Priestia megaterium: one gene and its partner. The protein of the gene in region 2 interacts with the protein of the main gene of each other region in a pairwise test. Links are inferred from orthologs where the notes say so. Each region holds a gene or a part of one and is shown on either strand. Other genes may lie near its edges.

Evidence for each region. Proteins that work in one complex are often made in the same cells at the same time.
Region 1: the proteins of rbsB (region 2) and ileS interact in binary tests that used the Escherichia coli proteins (3 or more experiments, as listed by UniProt). The link is inferred for Priestia megaterium from one-to-one orthologs.

What each region holds. Positions count from the first base shown.
Region 1 is NZ_CP085442.1:4,168,439-4,172,087, reverse strand. The notes cover bases 372-3,649. They hold ileS (isoleucine--tRNA ligase), read left to right. Parts: upstream 372-683; coding sequence 684-3,449; downstream 3,450-3,649. Other genes in these bases: LIS78_RS21600 (conjugal transfer protein TraR), read left to right, coding at 3,620-3,649. In the rest of the region: LIS78_RS21610 (DivIVA domain-containing protein), read left to right, coding at 1-323. UniProt on the Escherichia coli protein: Catalyzes the attachment of isoleucine to tRNA(Ile). As IleRS can inadvertently accommodate and process structurally similar amino acids such as valine, to avoid such errors it has two additional distinct tRNA(Ile)-dependent editing activities.
Region 2 is NZ_CP085442.1:914,035-918,435, forward strand. The notes cover bases 671-3,654. They hold rbsB (ribose ABC transporter substrate-binding protein RbsB), read left to right. Parts: upstream 671-1,694; coding sequence 1,695-2,615; downstream 2,616-3,654. Other genes in these bases: LIS78_RS04745 (sugar ABC transporter ATP-binding protein), read left to right, coding at 671-722; rbsC (ribose ABC transporter permease RbsC), read left to right, coding at 724-1,683; LIS78_RS04760 (3D domain-containing protein), read left to right, coding at 3,055-3,654. Outside these bases: more of LIS78_RS04745, read left to right, coding at 1-670; more of LIS78_RS04760, read left to right, coding at 3,655-4,323. UniProt on the Escherichia coli protein: Part of the ABC transporter complex RbsABC involved in ribose import. Binds ribose. Also serves as the primary chemoreceptor for chemotaxis.

The DNA of each region.
Region 1 (3,649 bases), 3.3 Mb from region 2 along the record:
GACATTTTACTAACATCGAAGAGACGTTAAATAAATCAATTTTAATTGCTCAAGAAGCAGCGGAAGATGTGAAGCGAAACGCTGAAAAAGAAGCGAAGCTCATTATAAAAGAAGCAGAAAAAAATGCGGACCGTATTATTAATGAAGCACTGTCTAAGTCTCGTAAAATTGCGATGGACATTGAGGAGACGAAAAAGCAGTCTAAAGTATTTAGAACTCGTTTCAAAATGTTAATCGAAGCACAGCTTGAAATGTTAAACAGCGACGACTGGGATCAGTTGATGGATTATGAGATGCCAGCGCTAGAAGAAAAAATTGACTAGTCAAGACATCATCTTGACTTCTCACGTTTTGTTGTCATATAATTTGGTAACAGATGAAATTTCATATCAAACAGTACGGAGACAGGGACAGTAGCTTTTTTAGTTTGTCAAAGCGAATCGAGGATGGTGCGAGCTCGATAACAAACAAAAAAGTGAAAATCACCCTAGAGTACCATTGCTGAACTGATGATAGTAAGCAGTGGCGGTTTATTCACGTTACGAATGCAAAGAGGATTTGCGTGCAGCAAATCTACTAGGGTGGTACCGCGGGAGGCCTTCTCGTCCCTTTTTGGGATGAGGAGGTCTTTTTGTTATGGTACAAAAAGATATGAAATTTACGTTTTTTTGGGAGGGTAAAACATGGAATATAAAGATACATTATTGATGCCAAAAACTGAATTTCCGATGCGTGGAAATTTACCGAACCGCGAGCCTAAAATGCAAGAACAATGGGCTGAAATGAATATTTATGAAAAAGTACAAAAACGTACGGAAGGCCGTCCGCTATTTGTCCTGCATGATGGACCTCCATATGCGAATGGCGATATTCACATGGGACATGCATTAAATAAAATTTTAAAAGATTTTATCGTTCGCTATAAGTCGATGTCAGGCTTCTGCGCACCTTATGTACCAGGCTGGGATACACACGGTTTGCCAATTGAAACAGCTTTAACAAAAAATAAAAAAGTAAACCGCAAAGAAATGACGGTAGCTGAGTTCCGTAAGCTTTGCGAACAGTATGCTTGGGAACAAGTAAACGGCCAGCGTGAGCAGTTCAAGCGTTTAGGCGTACGCGGAGATTGGGATAATCCATATGTAACGCTTCAGCCGCAGTACGAAGCGCAGCAAATCAAAGTGTTTGGTGACATGGCGAAAAAAGGCTACATCTACAAAGGGTTAAAACCTGTGTACTGGTCCCCTTCAAGTGAATCTGCTTTAGCAGAAGCGGAAATTGAATACTATGACAAGCGTTCAGCTTCTATTTACGTAGCGTTTAACGTAAAAGATGGTAAAGGTGTGCTTGAACAAGATGAAAAATTCATCATTTGGACGACAACACCATGGACAATGCCAGCTAACCAAGGGATTGCTGTCAATCCTGAGCTTCAGTACAGCGTAGTTGAAGCAGATGGAGCAAAATATGTAGTGGCAACTGAACTGATTAAAACAGTTGCTAAAGAAATTGAATGGGCTGACTATAAGACGCTTCGTACGGTAAAAGGTTCAGAACTTGAGCGTGTAGTAGCTGAGCATCCAATCTACAAGCGTGATTCTTTAGTTGTTCTTGGCGATCACGTAACAACGGATGCTGGTACTGGGTGTGTTCATACAGCACCGGGACACGGGGAAGACGACTTTATCGTTGGTCAAAAATATGGTTTGGAAGTTCTTTGTCCAGTCGACAGTAAGGGGCATATGACGAATGAAGCACCAGGATTTGAAGGGTTATTCTATGATAAAGCGAATAAGCCGATTACAGACAAACTAGAAGAAGAAGGCGCGCTGTTAAAATTAAGTTTCATTACCCACTCATACCCACATGACTGGCGTACAAAGAAACCAACAATTTTCCGTGCAACGGCACAGTGGTTTGCGTCTATTAAAGATTTCCGTGAAGATTTATTAAAAGCAGTAGAAAAAACAGAATGGGTGCCTACTTGGGGTGAAACGCGACTTTATAACATGGTGCGTGACCGCGGAGACTGGTGTATTTCTCGTCAACGTGCATGGGGCGTTCCGATTCCGGTATTTTATGCTGAAAATGATGAGCCAATCATTACGGACGAAACAATCGAACACGTATCAAATCTATTTAGAGAACATGGATCAAACGTATGGTTTGAGCGTGAAGCAAAAGACTTGCTTCCAGAAGGCTTTACTCATGAAGGAAGCCCAAATGGCCGCTTCACAAAAGAAACAGACATCATGGACGTATGGTTTGACTCTGGCTCTTCACATCAAGCTGTTCTTGAAGAACGTGAAGACTTACAGCGTCCGGCTGATTTGTATTTAGAAGGTTCTGACCAATACCGCGGCTGGTTTAATTCAAGTCTTTCTACAAGTGTAGCTGTAACGGGTGAAGCACCTTATAAAGGGGTACTTAGCCACGGATTTGCTTTAGACGGTGAAGGTCGCAAAATGAGTAAGTCATTAGGAAACGTTGTAATTCCAGAAAAAGTAATGAAACAACTAGGTGCAGATATTTTACGTTTATGGGTAGCTTCTGTAGATTACCAAGCTGATGTTCGTGTATCTGATAACATTTTAAAACAAGTAGCAGAAGTATATCGTAAAATCCGCAACACGTTCCGTTTCTTACTAGGAAACTTAGCGGACTTTAATCCATCAACTGATGCTGTAGCCGTTGAAGACCTTCGTGAAGTAGACCGCTACATGCTTGTGAAGCTGAACAAATTAATTGATAAAGTGAAAAAATCTTATGATTCATATGAATTCTCAAGCATTTATCACGCAGTGCATAATTTCTGTACAATTGATATGAGTTCATTCTACTTAGACTTTGCAAAAGATGTATTGTACATCGAAGCAGAAAATAATGTAGAGCGTCGCAGCATTCAAACGGTCCTTTATGAAACGTTATTATCGTTAACGAAATTAGTGTCTCCAATTCTTTCTCATACAGCAGACGAAGTATGGGTTCACATTCCAAATGTAACGGAAGAAAGCGTGCAGCTAGTTGATATGCCAGAGGTTCAAGAAATCGAAGGAGCAGATCAATTAGTAGAGAAATGGGATGCATTCATGGAGCTTCGTGATGAAGTATTAAAAGCGCTAGAACAAGCTCGTAATGAAAAAGTAATCGGTAAGTCTTTAGAAGCAAAATTAACGCTGTATCCAACAGCAGATACGAAAGAACTGTTAGCATCTATTTCTGAAAATGTAGGTCAACTCTTCATCGTTTCAGATCTTGAGGTAGCAGAAGGTGAAGCACCTGCTGAAGCACAAAAATTCAGCTATGCTTCAATTGTTGTAAGTAAAGCAGAAGGTGAGAAGTGTGAGCGCTGCTGGGTTGTATCACCAACAGTTGGCGAAGATCAAGATCACCCGACTTTATGTACACGCTGTGCGGATGTTGTAAAAAATCACTACGTTCAGCAGTAATTAACAAAAACACGTCCTTTTTGGGCGTGTTTTTTGCTGTACGAAATTCCCAAATACAATGGTATAAAGCATTTAAAGCCTTAGGAAAAACTTGTGTTGTAGATTCGATGGAAAACTCGGTAAACCTAACATCATTAATACTTCATCTTATCAGCACAGGAGGCGTTTGCATGTATGAAAATTATCTTTCCATTGGACAG
Region 2 (4,401 bases):
TTGTATTTGAAGCAAAAGGCTTGGAGAGAAAAGGTGTATTTCATGACGTTCATTTTTCAGTGCGATCAGGAGAAATTGTCGGTGTTGCGGGGCTAATGGGAGCTGGCCGAACCGAAATTATGCGCGCTATCTTCGGGCTTGATCCGTTAGAAAAAGGCGAAATTGTATTAAATGGCAAACGGGTCAGTATCACAAAGCCCGACCAAGCCATTAAATTAGGTCTCGGGTTCATTACAGAAGATCGTAAAACAGAAGGGCTCGTCCTGGATTTTTCTATTCGAGAAAATATTGCGCTTCCAAGTCTATTCAGCTTTTCGCCAAAAGGCTTTATTGAACAAAAAAGCGAGCAGCAATTTGTAGATTTACTTATTAAACGTTTAACGATCAAAACCGAGTCGTCTGAGACGAGTGCGGGTAACTTATCAGGAGGAAATCAGCAAAAAGTAGTTATTGCCAAGTGGATTGGCATTGGACCAAAAGTGCTGATTTTAGATGAACCAACTCGAGGAGTTGACGTCGGGGCAAAGCGTGAAATTTATCAGCTTATGAATGAACTGACAGACAGAGGCGTGGCTATTATTATGGTGTCTTCAGAGCTTCCGGAAGTACTCGGCATGAGCGATCGCATTTTGGTTGTGCATGAAGGAAAAATAACAGGTGAACTGACAAGTGAAGAAGCAACTCAAGAAAAAATTATGACATTTGCAACAGGAGGTCAGTAAAATGAAAGCAAACACAGCGATAAAAGAAAATCGCGTTGATAACGTGATGCAAAAACTAGGTCCGTTACTAGGTCTATTTATTCTTATTGTCATTGTATCGATTTTAAATCCAAGCTTTTTAGAACCTTTAAATATTTTAAACTTGCTGCGTCAAGTAGCCATTAATGCCTTAATTGCATTCGGTATGACATTTGTCATTTTAACAGGCGGAATTGATTTATCGGTTGGCTCTATACTTGCTTTATCAAGTGCGTTAATGGCAGGTATGATTGTGTCAGGTGTAGATCCTATTTTAGCTATTTTAATAGGATGTGTGTTAGGAGCTGTAATGGGTATGATTAACGGCTTGCTTATTACAAAAGGAAAAATGGCGCCGTTTATTGCAACGCTGGCGACGATGACAATTTTTAGAGGGTTAACGCTTGTTTATACAGATGGAAATCCAATTACGGGCTTAGGCGAAAACTATTACTTCCAGTTATTTGGCCGCGGCTATTTTCTAGGTATTCCTGTTCCGGCAATTACGATGGTACTAGCTTTTGCTGTCCTATGGGTGATTTTGCATAAAACGCCGTTTGGCCGTAGAACATATGCAATCGGGGGAAATGAAAAAGCAGCATTTATTTCAGGAATTAAAGTACCAAAAGTTAAGGTTATGATCTACTCACTAGCAGGATTATTGGCAGCGCTATCAGGAGCGATTTTGACTTCTCGTTTGAACTCTGCTCAGCCAACGGCAGGTACGTCTTACGAGTTAGATGCTATCGCTGCAGTAGTACTGGGTGGAACAAGCCTTTCAGGCGGACGTGGACGCATTGTTGGAACGTTAATTGGTGCGCTGATTATCGGAACGTTAAACAACGGTTTGAACTTACTCGGCGTTTCGTCATTTTACCAAATGGTCGTAAAAGGAATTGTTATTTTAATCGCGGTATTAATTGATCGCAAAAAGTCAGCTTAGGAGGGAAAAACATGAAGAAAATTTGGCTCGTGCTATTATCATTTTCATTATTACTGTTAGGGGCTTGTTCACTTCAGCCTCCTGAGTGGGCGAAACCATCTGAAAGTAAAAATTTAAAAGATATTAAAATTGGTTTATCCGTTTCTACATTAAACAATCCGTTCTTTGTTTCGCTAAAAGAAGGGGTACAAAAAGAAGCAAAAAAACTGGGCATGGAAGTAGTTGTAGTAGATGCTCAAAATGATTCAGCAAAACAAATTAACGATGTAGAAGATTTAATGCAGCAAGGTGTTAACATTCTGCTTATTAACCCAACGGATTCAGCTGCTATTTCAACAGCTGTACAATCGGCTAATAATGTAGGTATTCCAGTTATTACGCTAGATCGTTCAGCAGAAAAAGGAAAGGTAGAAACACTGGTAGCTTCAGATAATGTAAAAGGTGGTCAAATGGCTGCTGATTACATTGTGAAAAAAGTAGGGGAAAAAGCTCAAGTAGCAGAACTTGAAGGCGTGCCGGGAGCTTCAGCAACTCGTGAACGAGGAAAAGGGTTCCACAACGTTGCAGACCAAAAGCTAGATATTACGGCTAAACAGTCAGCTGATTTTGACCGTACAAAAGGCTTAAACGTTATGGAGAATGTTCTTCAAGGAAACCCTGGTATCAAAGCCGTATTTGCTCACAATGATGAAATGGCATTAGGAGCTATTCAAGCTATTAACAGCTCAGGAAAAGATGTGTTAGTAGTAGGGTTTGATGGAAACGACGATGCAATTAAAGCGGTAAAAGAAGGGAAACTAGGAGCAACTGTAGCCCAGCAGCCTGTTTTAATTGGTAAACTTGCCGTAAAATCTGCTAAAAATGTTCTTCAAGGCAAAAAGGTAGATAAGCAAATTCCAGTGCCTTTAAAACTAGTAACCTCTGAAAAATAATGGATTTATACGTGTGGAGAAAAAAGATGCTCATTTGATTTATGGGCGTCTTTTTATGTATATAAAGTGTAAAAAAGAAGTGAAAAAGTCACAACTTTATAAATAGTGTAGGAATTATGTAGGTGGAATTTATGTAATAAAAAGTAAAAAACACCGAAAAAAGACGGTAAAACACATAATTTTCTGTGAAAAATTTGTAATATACCTGTAATAATAAGCGTTTATTTCTATTTTTAAAGAGCAATTTTGCCCTGTTTATGACAAAAATATATCTTTTTTAATAAACAGTAAACCTCTCTATCAAGGGATTTTGGTGATGAATTTCCAGAAAGAGATTCTTGGTTATACAGATTATGGGAAACTTTTAACTGTATTGTAACATAAACAGATAGTTTTTTATGGTATAACTATGTCTATGAGGAAAGGGGACTATTACTTTATGAAAATTTTTAAGCGTATGACTCTTGCAGCAGTCACAGGAATTTTCTTCATGACCGGCATTACAGAGACTCACGCCCAATCGAATGAAGAAGCGCTCCAGAGTACTGAAAATAAAATTAAAGAAACAGAAAAGGCTGTTCAACAAAAAGAGAAAGAGAAACAGTCTATCAATTCAGATGTTCAAAACATTCAATCACAATTAAATTCATTACATACAGTAATCTCTAGCAATAAAAAAGAGTTAGCATCGACTGAAAAGCAGATTTCAGAAGCGAACAAAATGATTGAGAAAAAGAAAAAAGAGATCGTTTTGCTTCAGGAAAAAGTGTTAAGTCGTAAAGATATTATTGAAAATCGATTAGTTGCTTTACAGCAGGACGATAAAACAAGCGTTGTTATTGATACATTAATGAATGCTGATAACTTTGGAGATTTTGTTGCACGTATGGGTGCTGTCACAACTTTATTGTCAGCAGATAATGATATTTTAAAGCAGCATCAAAATGATTTAGATCAAATTGAAAAAGATAAAAAAGAAATTGATAAGCAAGAAAAAGTATTAGAAGCAGCAAAAGGTAGCTTAGCGGCTAAACAAGCTGAATTAGATAAAAACGTTGCCAAACAAACAGCAACGTTAACAACTATGCAAGAAAAATACAGCACGGTCGTAAATGAAATTGATGCAGCTTCTTCAGAAAAAGCAAACCTTCAGTCTGAATTAACAGGCATTCAAGATAAGATTGCAAAAGAAAAAGAAGCAGCTCAAAAGCAAGCTGAGCAAGTGGCGAAACAGCAGGCAGCTGAAAAGGCTGAGGCTGATGCAGAAGCAAAGCGTCAAGCTGAACTAGCAACTGCTAAAAAAGAAGTAAAAACAGAGCCAAAACAAGAAGTAAAAACAGCTGCGGCTACGGAGAAGAAAGCAGCCGTTTCTTCAGAAGCAAAAGAAACGAAAAAAGAAGAAAGCACACAAAAGCATTCTGGAAAAGAAATGTATGTAGAAGCAACAGCTTATACAGCTAATTGTGCAGGCTGTAGCGGCGTAACAGCCACTGGACAAAATGTAAGTTCAGGCACTCATAAAATTATTGCGGTAGATCCATCCGTTATTCCATTAGGTTCGAAAGTATATGTAGAAGGATACGGAGTGGCAACAGCAGGTGATACGGGCGGTGCGATTAAAGGATATCGAATTGACGTATTAGTACCTTCTGAGTCAGCTGCAAAAGCATTCGGACGTCGTACAGTGAAAATTACGGTGTTAAATTAAAGAAATAGGCTGGAATAAAAATATTTTAGTTGCAGGAAAATCCGAACGATGAATCGTTCGGATTTTTTCATTGTTGTA